Regions from separate parts of the Paenibacillus sp. FSL H7-0716 genome, predicted to be linked through region 1. Evidence: riboswitches for the same ligand, from Rfam matches in the RefSeq annotation. Region 1 holds a riboswitch; each other region holds the start of a gene.
What was found. A riboswitch is a leader RNA that binds a small molecule or an ion and turns the genes downstream of it on or off. The one in region 1 is predicted to bind cyclic di-GMP.
Positions count from the first base shown of each region.

Region 2: linked by a shared signal. The riboswitch ahead of MHH60_RS21780 (DUF6612 family protein) and the one ahead of MHH60_RS29005 (glycosyl hydrolase) in region 1 are both predicted to bind cyclic di-GMP.
Region 3: linked by a shared signal. The riboswitch ahead of MHH60_RS28325 (response regulator transcription factor) and the one ahead of MHH60_RS29005 (glycosyl hydrolase) in region 1 are both predicted to bind cyclic di-GMP.
Region 4: linked by a shared signal. The riboswitch ahead of MHH60_RS11830 (anti-repressor SinI family protein) and the one ahead of MHH60_RS29005 (glycosyl hydrolase) in region 1 are both predicted to bind cyclic di-GMP.

Region 1 covers NZ_JBBODA010000040.1:4,617-7,737, reverse strand. Annotated here, with positions in the region: gene MHH60_RS29010 (sugar phosphate nucleotidyltransferase) at 1-1,108, shown strand, start outside; cyclic di-GMP riboswitch class I at 1,245-1,324, shown strand; gene MHH60_RS29005 (glycosyl hydrolase) at 1,337-2,887, shown strand; gene MHH60_RS29000 (glycosyl hydrolase) at 3,039-3,121, shown strand, end outside.
Region 2 covers NZ_JBBODA010000019.1:91,897-95,017, reverse strand. Annotated here, with positions in the region: gene MHH60_RS21785 (NADH-dependent flavin oxidoreductase) at 1-676, opposite strand, end outside; gene MHH60_RS21780 (DUF6612 family protein) at 789-1,643, opposite strand; cyclic di-GMP riboswitch class I at 1,761-1,852, opposite strand; gene MHH60_RS21775 (RNA polymerase sigma factor) at 2,057-2,575, shown strand; gene MHH60_RS21770 (DUF4179 domain-containing protein) at 2,559-3,121, shown strand, end outside.
Region 3 covers NZ_JBBODA010000037.1:21,998-25,118, reverse strand. Annotated here, with positions in the region: gene MHH60_RS28340 (histidine kinase) at 1-267, shown strand, start outside; gene MHH60_RS28335 (sigma-70 family RNA polymerase sigma factor) at 346-852, shown strand; gene MHH60_RS28330 (alpha/beta fold hydrolase) at 897-1,706, shown strand; cyclic di-GMP riboswitch class I at 1,783-1,870, shown strand; gene MHH60_RS28325 (response regulator transcription factor) at 1,967-2,644, shown strand; gene MHH60_RS28320 (hypothetical protein) at 2,810-3,004, shown strand; gene MHH60_RS28315 (hypothetical protein) at 2,991-3,121, shown strand, end outside.
Region 4 covers NZ_JBBODA010000007.1:120,375-123,495, forward strand. Annotated here, with positions in the region: gene sipW (signal peptidase I SipW) at 1-176, shown strand, start outside; gene MHH60_RS11820 (TasA family protein) at 265-873, shown strand; gene MHH60_RS11825 (helix-turn-helix domain-containing protein) at 1,043-1,372, shown strand; gene MHH60_RS11830 (anti-repressor SinI family protein) at 1,480-1,635, opposite strand; cyclic di-GMP riboswitch class I at 1,663-1,747, opposite strand; gene MHH60_RS11835 (2-oxoglutarate dehydrogenase E1 component) at 2,218-3,121, shown strand, end outside.

The DNA of each region.
Region 1 (3,121 bases):
TCCGGCTATCGCCTTAACAGCTACCTATCTTTATTCAGTGGCAGGTGTTTCTCCAGCGGAGACGGTAGCAATATTGCCTGTTGACCCTTATGTAGAAGCATCCTTTTTCGATACCATAGCTATGCTTGAGGGGACCATGCTGGAAAGTGGAGCAAATCTGGCACTAATGGGTGTTGTTCCTGAACATGCCTCAGAGAAATACGGATATATTATTCCTACCACCGAAGAGGCGGGGAAAAATGGTTTTATGAAGGTAAGTCACTTTCAAGAGAAACCAGACCGCATACAAGCAGAACAGCTCATCGAGCAAAATGCCTTGTGGAATTGCGGAGTGTTTGCTTTCCGCTTAGGGTACTTGTTAGATATTTTGCAGCGTAAAGGGTTGCCTTTAGGATATGAAGAATTGCAGAAGCAGTATAAGCTATTGTCTTCCATCAGCTTTGATTATGAAGTGGTGGAGAAAGAAGAACATATTGTAGTGCAGCCGTATGATGGATTCTGGAAGGATCTTGGAACGTGGAATACGCTGACAGAGGAAATGAGCAGCAAGCATGTAGGAAAAGGTTTTGTGACGGCGGATTCTGAGGGGACTTGCTTGATTAATGAGCTGGATATTCCGATTACGGTAATTGGTGCGAAGGATCTGATCATTGCGGCTAGCCCGGATGGGATTCTAGTTACTCATAAAGCTGAGAGCCCACGGATTAAAGAAGTGCTGAAAACCTTTGAACAGAGACCGATGTACGAGGAACGCCGTTGGGGCCATTACAAAGTTATCGATTATGTGAAATATGATGAAGGCAATGAAGTGCTGACCAAACGGATTTTTATATCCGAGGGGAATAATATCAGCTATCAATTACATCGCAAGCGTAGTGAAATTTGGACAATCGTTAGCGGCGAAGCAAGTATTGTGCTGAATGAGAAAAAACATAATGTGAAGGCTGGGGACGTGGTACGTATACCTGAAGGAACGAAGCACGCGATCCTTGCTTTGACGGATGTTGAGTTTATAGAAGTACAGACAGGTTCTGAATTAGTTGAAGAAGATAACATACGTATTACTTTAGACTGGAATGATATAGAACTACAACAATTCATTTCATAGGTCTAACCTATCTATTTAACCAATTGAAAATTTCTTGAAACAGGTAAAATGACTCAATTATCAAAAAAAGTCATAAAAACACTAAATATATCATTAATTGTCGTCGATACTTACGGTAAGAGAGAATATTTCTCTTAAATTGAAAAGGCAAACCTATCGAAAGGTAGGGACGCAAAGCTATAGGGCCTTCGAAAGAGTGGCAGCCTGGCTACCGAAAGGGAGATTATTTTGAAAGCTTACCGTACGTATCGATTGTTTGGTGCATTTCTGTCACTCGTCCTGTTTCTGACTGCACTTCCGCTTGCTGTTGGAATTTCGCCGTCTGTTGTCATAGCTGCTTCAAATTCTGGAACGCCAGTTACCCCAGGTGCCTCACCTGAAGCCGTAAAGCTGCTTAACTATTTTTACTCGATCTCAGGAAAAGGTATTATTGCCGGTCAACATGACTATTTAGAAAGTCCAGATGAAATTAACAATATGCTGAAGGGAACCAGCGGACAATATGCGGCTCTTCACGGTTATGAAATGGGTGCGATCAGTGGTCAGTCCGAAGCAACGATGGCTTGGCAACGTCAAAATGTGGTGAACAGCGCCATCAACTGGAATAAAGCGGGCGGGATCGTAGCTATGACTTTTCATGCTAACCTGCCGGGCACCTCTTATGACTGGGATAATGTAAAAAAAACACTTAGCCAGAGTGAGTTCGATAGTTACGTTACACCGGGTACCAAGCAATATAACAATCTGATCGCTGAGCTTGATAAGGTGGCAGTCTCTTTAAAAAGCTTGCGCGATGCCAATGTTCCGGTGCTTTGGAGACCCTATCATGAAATGAACGGGAACTGGTTCTGGTGGGGGAAGAAAAATAACTTTTCTAAACTATGGAATATTATGTATGACCGTTTTGTTAACGTTCATAAATTAAATAATTTGTTATGGGTATGGAGTCCGAATGCTCCCAATGTTTGGTCAGATCCTTATGCGCTAACTTATCCAGGTGCTGATAGAGTAGATATTCTGGCAGCAGATATATATGAAAATGATTACCAGCAAAAATACTATGACAGCTTATTGAGTCTAGCCGCAGGCAAACCGATTGCGATCGGGGAGAATGGTGAAATGCCTAATCTGGAGAAGCTTCAGCAATCGCAAAGTAAATGGACGTACATGATGAGCTGGGGAAAAATGCTTTACGAGAATAACAGTTCAGACACAATCAAAACATTTATGAATAGCAACTATACCCTGACCAGAGATAAATTAAATACGGGTCTGGCACCGACACCTAGCGCCGCCCCAGCGCCGGCACCTTCCGAAGAAGAGGGGGAGGCAGCAATTCCTCTCGCGAAGGGGCTTGCAGGAGAGTATTACAACAACATGCAATTGTCGGGAGCAGCAGCTCTTAACAGAACTGATGCAATAATCGATTTCAATTGGCGGCAAGGCTCGCCGGATGCCGCCCTCGGGATTGATCGGTTCTCCATACGTTGGAGCGGTAAAATTAAGCCATTATATAATGAGCAATATACATTTTACACTACCTCAGATGATGGCATCCGTGTCTGGGTGAATGGGGAATCCCTTATTGATAGTTGGACTAAGCAAAGTGGTACTGAGCGTAAGGGCACTATAACGCTGAAGGCTGGCCAGCTATATGATATCAAGGTGGAGTATTACGAGAATGAAGGCGATGCGAGAGTCCGCTTGATGTGGGAAAGTGCTAGTCAAGCTAAAGAGACAGTACCAGCAAGTGCACTTTTTCTTCCGGATGTCTCCTGATTGATGAAAATTAAAGGTCGATCCTTAGTGGCTCTGCGTTATTGCAGAGCTACTAAGCTATAGTCCTCATTAGGTCAGAAGACGATTGTCCGATAACAGGTATGTTTTTAACACCTGTGGAGGCAGTACAGCTACCGAAAGGAGGATTTATTTGCTTAAATATTATAAGAAAAACAGATTGTTGTTTACTATGTTACCGGTGTTTATTATTTTTTCCTTGCTGCCTTGGGGAGA
Region 2 (3,121 bases), on a different contig from region 1:
CATCCACTAATTGGTTAATGAAATTAAATCTTTTCTCTAAGCTTCCGCCCCATTGATCTTCACGACGGTTGGAGTGTGGAGAGAAGAATTGTTGGATTAAATATGTGTTTGCTCCATGAATTTCTACCCCATCGAATCCAGCTTGAATAGCACGTTGAGTCGCTTTTTTAAAATCCTCAATTACACCGAAAATTTCATCTTCTGTTAATGCTCTTGGAATTTCTGCATTCGGACGTTCGGCAGCAATGGCGCTGGAGGAAACGGGTTGTACGCCACGCAATATTTTTGAATCTGTCATTCTTCCTGCATGGAATAATTGTAAAATAGCTTTTGTTCCATTTCGTTTAATAGTAGATGCTAATCGGCTAAGGCTAGGAATAAATTCATCGGAGGAAACACTAAGTTCACCTTCCCATCCTTTTCCACCCTCTTGTACATTTGCTGCCGCAGTGATGACCGCACCTACTTCGCCCGTTCTTAGCGAATAGTATTTCAATTCATCTTGTGTTACTACACCGTCATAAAAGCTCATTCGTGTGGTCATTGGAGCCATAACCACTCGGTTTTTTAGTGTCAGTCCTCTGCGAAAAGTTAATGCTGTGTCTAGTGCTATCATCTTTTTCCCAACTTTCATTAAATTATATTTAAACAGAATATTATATACATGCGCATACATATAAATTACAGCAATGATTTATTCTTGTCAACTAATAAAGAACTGCTGTTGAATACAGCAAAAAGCGCTGTTCAGCGGAACAGCGCTTTTTGCTCGATATGAATCGTCTTTATTATTCTAGTTCAGCCGGTTTTACAATGGCTGTACCTTTATTATTCTTGGAATATTTAGCTTCGATTTTCGTGGTGTATGTATCTTTTGCTCCATCACTTACCAACACATAACTCAGATCGACTGTCAGCTTTTCTGTTTGCCAGGTCTTAGTATTGACGAATAATTTCCACGTTACACTTTTGGGTTGAACTGTCTCACCATCCCAGAGGTTCTCCTGGTCATAGAGTTTGATTATCCCCTTAGCTGCTGTCGGATCGGTTACCGTGAATTGTAAGACCGTTTGTGCGCCAGCAGTGCTGACTTTCATGGATTTTTTATAACTTTTTACCGAATCAAGCATTGAAACAGGATCGTATTGGCCTTTAGAGTAAAAGGACTCCCATTCCGTTTTCTCCAGTCCAAGCCAATACTGTGCATCAGGATCGATCGGCTCCCCGTCATCGTCGTAACCTGAAGAATCGTCTTCAGATTCATCGATAAGCTCACTTCCATCTACAAGATAGTAAAACTCCTTATCGTTAGCATACAAGCTGTAAGATGTTTCTAAAAGACTGCTAGCGACAGTGCCTGCTGCGGCAAAATTCGGCAGACGGCTGATATCCAGCTTCAGAGTGTTGGTGTTGCTGACACGCACCCCGCCGCTTTGAATATCCTGTTTTTTGGTCACATCCAGATGGAAATTCTTTATTGCTTTGGAGGCTGCTGTTACTTTGCTGATCATTTGATCCGCAGTTACTGCTGATGTTGTAGCTGCAGACACGACTCCAGGATTAGACATCCATCCGATCGTTCCGGACAGCAATAAAGCACCTACTGCCAAACTAGTACCTATTGTTTTGAAAAAACTGTTCATGTACTTCCCCTTTCGGCCCCTTGCGATAATGTAACGCCGTATAGGTCGAAATAATAAAAGAGCTCAAAATAGACTACATATTCTTAGAGCAATCCTTTATGCTTCATAAGACATCCCTATGGCGGCCTGGCGATCATTTCCTTCTGTCGAAAGGCTTTAGACCCATGGCTTTGTGTCATCATCTTTCGATGATTTTACCTTTAACGCGGACATTCAATTAGTTTTAATTAGATTACGGACGCATGTCCCACCGCTAATTTTATCATGGTTATAATTACCTGTAAACGACTTATCTTCCATTCGAATTCGCTATGATACTCAGAAGAAATACTACAATCAAAATGAAAAATGAACGATTACATACGCTTATAAGTCTTATTAATGAGAACAGCAAAGACAGGGGGTGCAGCAAAATGAGTGACCGGGAAATTTTCGAGCTCTATAAAGAACAAGTATATTATTTTTGTTACTACTTAATGAAAAATCAGGCAGATGCGGAGGATATTTCCCAAGAGGTATTTGTAAAAGTTATCTTAGCGGATAAGTCGAAGGTAAGAAACTTGAAATCTTGGATTTTACGAATTGCTTCAAATGAGTGCAACAGTGTGATCAAAAGGCGTAAGAAGGGGTGGATGAAAGAAGTACGTAATTATTTACTATCCAGGTCTGAGGAATCAAACCCTGTAGAAAAACGTTTGGATCGACAAGAAACTAAAAAAGAATTACAAGGGTTATACAGTCAGCTTCCCGACAAAATCAGAATGGTAGTAGTCCTTCGTTTTATCAACGAATTGACTGTACCCGAGATCTCTAAAGTTATGAGCATACCCGAAGGAACTGTAAAATCCAGACTGAACAAGGGACTTAAAATACTAAATAGAATGGGTGGAACCCAACTAAAGGAGCTGAATAGTAATGAGTCTCTATCTTGAAAAAGATAAACATATTCCCCGACCGGATTATGATTTGATGTGGACTGCCATAGAACAAGAAGCATATAAACGTCAAAGAAATCTGTATGCCTCCCAGAATACTCCTAGGTCTAATAAAAAGGTTGTTCCTATCAGTATTGTCTTCTCTTGCCTCTTACTTGTAGCCATTCCTGTATTCGCTAGTATGACGATTAATTGGGATAAAATTGGTGGTCGAAGTGTGAGCAATGCATTAAATAACGGCATCGGTCAACAGTATAATCTTCAAACTTCCAGTTCAGGAGTAACAATGAATTTGAACGGTGTTGTAACTGATGGAGAAAAAATGAAAATGCTGTTATCACTTGATACTAACTCTGATCTATCCCAATATACTGGATTTGCTACAGAGGAAAACCTCATGACTAGTGAATCCGGTGCCAAGGCAAAGGTATACGGTTATTTAGAATACGATCCTGAAAGCCAGAAACTCATTGGAGTATATGAGACACCTGATACATTAAAGGATGATAAAAAGGACTACAGGTTTGAAGCTCGGAATCTCAT
Region 3 (3,121 bases), on a different contig from region 1:
ATCAAAGTGTTGGAAGACTTGACAGCGCGGTTGGGCGGCAGGTTCATAATGCTGTTTGCCCGGAATCGGAGGCAAATTCCATATATGTTGCTGAACAAAGCTAACGATATTCAAAGTACACAAATAATTATCGGACAATCCAAGCGGATCTTGTGGGAAAAAATATGGAAACCACCAGTGATTAGGCCGATTTTGCGTCATGGGCGTCATATGGATGTGTTGATCGTGGCCGATTTTGATCCTCTCATTCAACTGGAAGAAACGTAGCGTTCTATATGTTATCTGAGGTTTGCCTTAATCAAAACGAAGGATTACGCAATAGGTACTTTTGGGGAGGAGTGAGATGTGTATTCACTCGAAGGACGACTTGTTATACTAGCTAGCGGCGGAAATCTTAATGCATTTGTGGAATTGGTTAACATGTACAAAGATAAAATATATGACGTGGCTTCTCGTATGTTAAAAAGTGGGCATGATGCGGAAGAGGTTGTGGCCGAAACTTTTATTCTTGTGTATCAAAATCTCAATAATGTCGATCTTTGTAATCATCTAAAAATCTGGATATTTAAGGTTGCTATGAATTCATGCTTGCAACGACTGCGGAAGCAGAAAGAAGCTTGGACACAGACGGAAGCAGCTTGTGAAACAGGATGCTTAACAGGCACACAGCAACAAGTGAATCAAGCCATTGATGCTTTACCAGAAAAACATAGGATGGTTGTTATTCTTTTTTATTGTCACCGCTTTTCACTGGGAGATGTAAGTAAAATATTAAATATGGATGTTGGAACGATCAAAACATATTTGCGCTATTGTCGAGAGTTTATCAGTGAAAGAGTAACCTATCATTGAGGATCTTGATAGATAAGGAGTTGGGAATATTGCCACTCTGGAATGTGAACGGGACTTCACTGTACTTTGAAGTTTATGGTAGAGGAACTCCCCTTATTTTTATTCATGGTTTTGGATTAACTCACGAGATGTTTGGGCCTCAGATAGAATTTTTCAAGAGATCATGTAAAATTGTACTTGTTGATCTAAGGGGAAACGGACAATCGGGGAAATTAATGGTTCCTAATGATAGCATCATTGAAACCCAATGTGAAGATCTCAGCATACTGCTTGCTTATTTGGGTATTAAACGAGCTGTACTCGTTGGCGTTTCGTATGGCGGTGTATTGGCCCAAAAATTCTCGCAATTATTTCCGGATCAAGTAAGTGCAATCATCATATCTGATAGCTTTAGTAAAAATGTCATGACAACCATTCCGGGAAAAATGTTATATGCGATAACTGCCGTCGGTTGGCTATCCTACTACTTGCCTGGTGAATTCTTTATACGCTCACTTAAGATTATGTATTACAGGTGGGACTTGGCTTACCGTGCGATAAGAAAAGGGATTCTGGAAAAAAGATCCAGAGAATTGCATAAACAGAGGATAGCTGTCAGTAGGATTGACTATACCCATTTTCTTCCCCTGATTGAAGTGCCCGTGTTGTGTATTGTAGGAGCAAATACACTTACAGGAGTTAGGCATATGAAGGAGACCGCGAAGTTGCTTGCTAATGTACGCTTTGAAGTTATTGAGGACTCTTATGATCCTAGCAATTTGTGTCAGCCACAACGATTTAATGAGAGTGTCCAACACTTTTTAGAGGAAAATCATTTAATAGAAACTAACGGGCTGATCCAAAGGTACTCTTAAGGACGAAAGTTTTGAGTATCCATACGAATTCAAATTCATATTTATGTGTAGCAGGATAAATCGTCGACTAAATTCATACTGGAAGAGGCAAAGCTGACCGAAAGGCAGTGACGCAAAGCCACGGATCTTCTCACTGTTCAAGTGATGACCGCCGGGTTACCCAATTTGCCAAACACGGCCTATGGGGTCGTGTTTTTGTTATTTGGAGGATTGGAGGGGAATAAGATATCCAAGCAGAATTTCATTCGAAATTGTCTACGATGGCTGGTAAAGCGAATATAAAAGTTGTGCTAGCTGACAACGACAGGGAATGGTGCCGTCGCTTTACTGGTTTGCTCGCAAAAGCGACGGATATTCATCTCATTAACATTTCCGTTACAAAAGAAGAGGCGCTGCGAGCTAGTTTACAGTTGGACGTGGATGTTGTGGTGGTGAATACAACACTTGGGTCGTCCGGGCACGATGGGCTAGATGCTTCCAAGGACATTCTTGCAAAAAAAGATATTCCAATTATTATCGTGGCCTCAAGTACAGACCCCGAAGTTGTTGTCGAAGCAATAACAGTCGGAGCGGTAAACTTTATAAGTAAAACCTATACGGGCGACATCATCATCGCAATTCGGGAAGCGTATCACCGTAGCTCCTCGTTACATCCGATAGCATCGAAGGTACTTCGCGAGGAACTCACCCGGTTGAAGCGTAAGGAACTTTGCTGTAAGCTGACCGTGACTGAAAAGGAAGTGCTGCAATTAATCGCTTGGGGCCATTCCAAATCCAAGTTGATTCAGTTGATGGGTATTTCACCTAATACAATGAAGACGCATGTTCGTCATATTAGTAGAAAGCTCGGTACGAAATCCATTAAAGAAGCAGCAGTAAAGGCAAAACGACTTGGACTAGAGAAACACTCGGACAATAAGGAGCACGATACCCGGTGACGATTTTCGATTTATTTCGACAAGGTTCTAAAGCATTAGGGTGACTAAAAAATCATCCTGCCGGATGGTATCGAAAATTGATAAAATTAGGTATAAGGTGGGATAGGAATTGATAGAAATGGCCCACTATGAATAGGAGGGATTTGTGGCAAAAGCAACTAAAAGATGAAGCATGGGATAGTTGTCTGTCATGTGGAGAACGGGACAAGTCCAATGTGGTTCTTGATTCTCATTCGCCGTTTGGGTTGTCCCAAAATGATGGATGAAAGGATGATCGACATGTGTCGAAAAGAAACGGAGTGTGGATTATGTCTGGATAGTCGGATAGGAAACGGGGGAGCGGCTTATGTTGTTAGCTGAACAGATAACCCCTTATGAAAAAGTTGAGAATTGGTTGATCGCGTACACGGATTGGAAAGCACGGCTGGAATATGCACAAACAGAGCTTACACACATTCCGGGATTGACAAAAGCGCT
Region 4 (3,121 bases), on a different contig from region 1:
GTTACGCTATGAATTTCGCGGTTTCCAAAGCTGGAAGTGTAGTCCTCATGATCGTGCCTGGCTTGATGCTTCTGCTCTATGCTCTATATACCTCTTGGAAGGCTGTAGCTGCATTAGAAAAGAAAAATGCTGCCCTACTGCCAGCCTCACCGTCCCCAACAGAAACACAGCCCTAAGTTGATTGTCCACTTCCGCTTACGAACCGGAAGATACAATATATAAATTTTATAAAAATTCAACACAAATTTGAGGAGGAATTTTATTATGGGTATCAAGAAAACATTGGGTCTTGGCGTAGCATCTGCAGCACTGGGTTTATCATTAATCGGCGGAGGAACCTTCGCATACTTTAGCGACACTGCGCAAAGCACAGCTACATTCGCAGCGGGTACACTCGATCTGAACTCTGACCCTTCTGTCATCGTTAATATTCCTAACCTGAAACCAGGTGATACTGTAACTAAATCCTTCAAATTGAAAAACGATGGTTCGCTCGATATCGGATCTATCATTCTGAATACATCGACTCAAATCACGGATGCTAAAGGAGATAACTACCTTGATTTAGCCGAGTTCATTAAAGTTAAATTCCTTAGAAATAATGATAAAGGAGTACCTATCGTCTCTCCTGAAAATGTAGTTTATGAGACTACACTTGCTGCTTTAAAAAGTCAGCATCCCGATCTCGTAAAAAATACAGGTTGGGATCAACTCTTTACCGAAGCATCCGGTATTAAAGCCGGTACTAATGACAGCTTCTCCGTCCAATTCGAATTTGTTGAAAATAACCAAGATCAAAATATTTTCCAAGGCGATAGCTTGACACTGACTTGGGATTTCGTAGCTAAACAAGGCGCGAAAAAAGACTACTAAGATCAATAAAGTAATTTAATAAAATACTCGAAGAGCAGCAGATCCTGAATCCGGCCACGGATAAGCAGATTGCTGCTCTTCTCTTTACAATAAACTTTGTCCGATTTATTGATATTTGCTATACTAATAACAAAAATTACGGAGGGGCGTCAGCATAGTGCCACAGAATATGGGCCAACGTATCCAGCAGCTCCGCCTAGACAAGGGTTTCTCCCTATCTGAGCTTGCGGACAGAGCAGATGTGGCTAAGTCGTATCTTAGCAACGTGGAGAGAAACATCCAATCCAATCCATCCATCCAGTTTATCCAAAAGATCGCTGATGCGCTTCAGGTATCCATTCATGCCCTACTCTATGGAGAACCCAATGATGCAGAGGAATCACATTTAGATTCGGAATGGTTCCGATTGGTGCAGGAAGCTATGGACTCAGGCATTAGCAAACGCGAATTCAAAGAATTTCTGGACTATCAGAAATGGAAGCTCGATCAAAAGGATTAATACTTCCTACCAATCTGGTACGATCCTCTCTTCTACTAAATCATATCGAAAAAGGACACAGCGAAGAACCGCTGTGCCCTTTTTCGATATGTAACCCCTCTAATGTATTACTGCACGATCTGCACAGTTTTCTCATGAAAGAACTGGCGGATTTCATCTGCCTTAATGCCAGCCTTCTTAGCTGCTAATAATAAATGTACCCACTCTTGATCCAGATCAATAAACTGCTGTTCTCTGTTGCTACCCTGGTTGGACTTTTCCAAAAAATCTCCCCCTAAGATTTTACGTCCCCAGGCAATCCGGCTGTCATAGTATCTCTACCTTAGACCCGCGACTTTGTGCCCCTGCCTTTCGGCAAGTTTACCTTTTACTGGACCCTTTTCACGAAAGGATCTACTTAAAAAACTATAAAATTACTATCTGCAATAACATTATACAAAAAGAAAGCGGAAAAGTGTGTCGATTCCTGGTTACTTTTTATTTTTAAAACGAAAAATAAAAGATTTTTTTTCAAAGATCTTGTCCGATTATCACGATACTCGTCCGTTACATAAAATAAATTGTACTAGCAAAATAAATATTTACTGACCTAATAGTTAAAAATAAGGATAATAGAATCATTTTAATAGGCCTTTAGAATGGGTAATGAGAAGAAACACCCTTCTTTTCATTAGAACAAGCTAACCCATACCATTTTGCGAACGTATTGGACGAAAGAATGAATTGATTACAGTGGCTGAAAGTAGCACAATAAGATGAGAAATGAAACCGCAATCATCACAGCTCCAGTAAGCGTTGACACAAAATGTCACGTATGGAGTTCATCCGTTAAGGAGGATGTATTCATGGCAGCCAAAGAGCCCTATAACGAATCCATTTGGAGTAAGTATTACGGACCCAATTTAGGCTACATTCAAGAAAGATATGAACAGTTTGTGAAAGATCCCTCCACCGTAGAAAATAATTATCGCGAGCTTTTTACAAATTCGGGACCTCCTCCCCTAACTCCAGATAGCGAACCGGCTCCTCAGCCGCGCATCTCGGGAGACACCGAATGGCTTAGAAAAGCAGTAAGAGCTTCCAAGCTAATCGCCAATATTCGTATATATGGCCATATGGCCGCTGAAATTGATCCGCTGGTACGCGATCAGAATCCCATGGCAAAATATCTTGAGCTTGAAACCTATGGGCTGACCCGCGAAGACCTGATCGCACTGCCTGCAACGCTTATATGGGAAAATGCGCCGAATGATGTGCATACCGGATGGGATGCCGTGCAACGTATGCGTCAGGCATACACCAAGACCATCGCCTATGAGTTCGGGCATGTGCATGAAGAAAAAGAACTGCAATGGCTAAATAGACAGGCAGAATCCACCAGCTCACCAGCACCCCTAAATAATACAGAACGCAAAGAGCTCCTGAACCGCCTGATTCAGGTAGAGCAATTTGAAACCTTCCTCCACAAGACTTTTGTAGGTCAGAAGCGTTTCAGTCTTGAAGGCAATGATGCTCTTGTACCGATGTTAGATGAAATCGTACGTGCTGCTGCACATGACGGTGCGGAGCATATTTTGATGGGCATGGCGCATCGCGGCCGCCTCAACGTTCTTGCACATATTTTGGGCAAACCTTATGATATCATATTTTCAGAGTTTCATCATTCTCCGAACAAGGAGCTTTTCCCTTCCGAAGGCTCTACAGGCATTAACTATGGCTGGACAGGTGATGTGAAATACCATCTCGGTG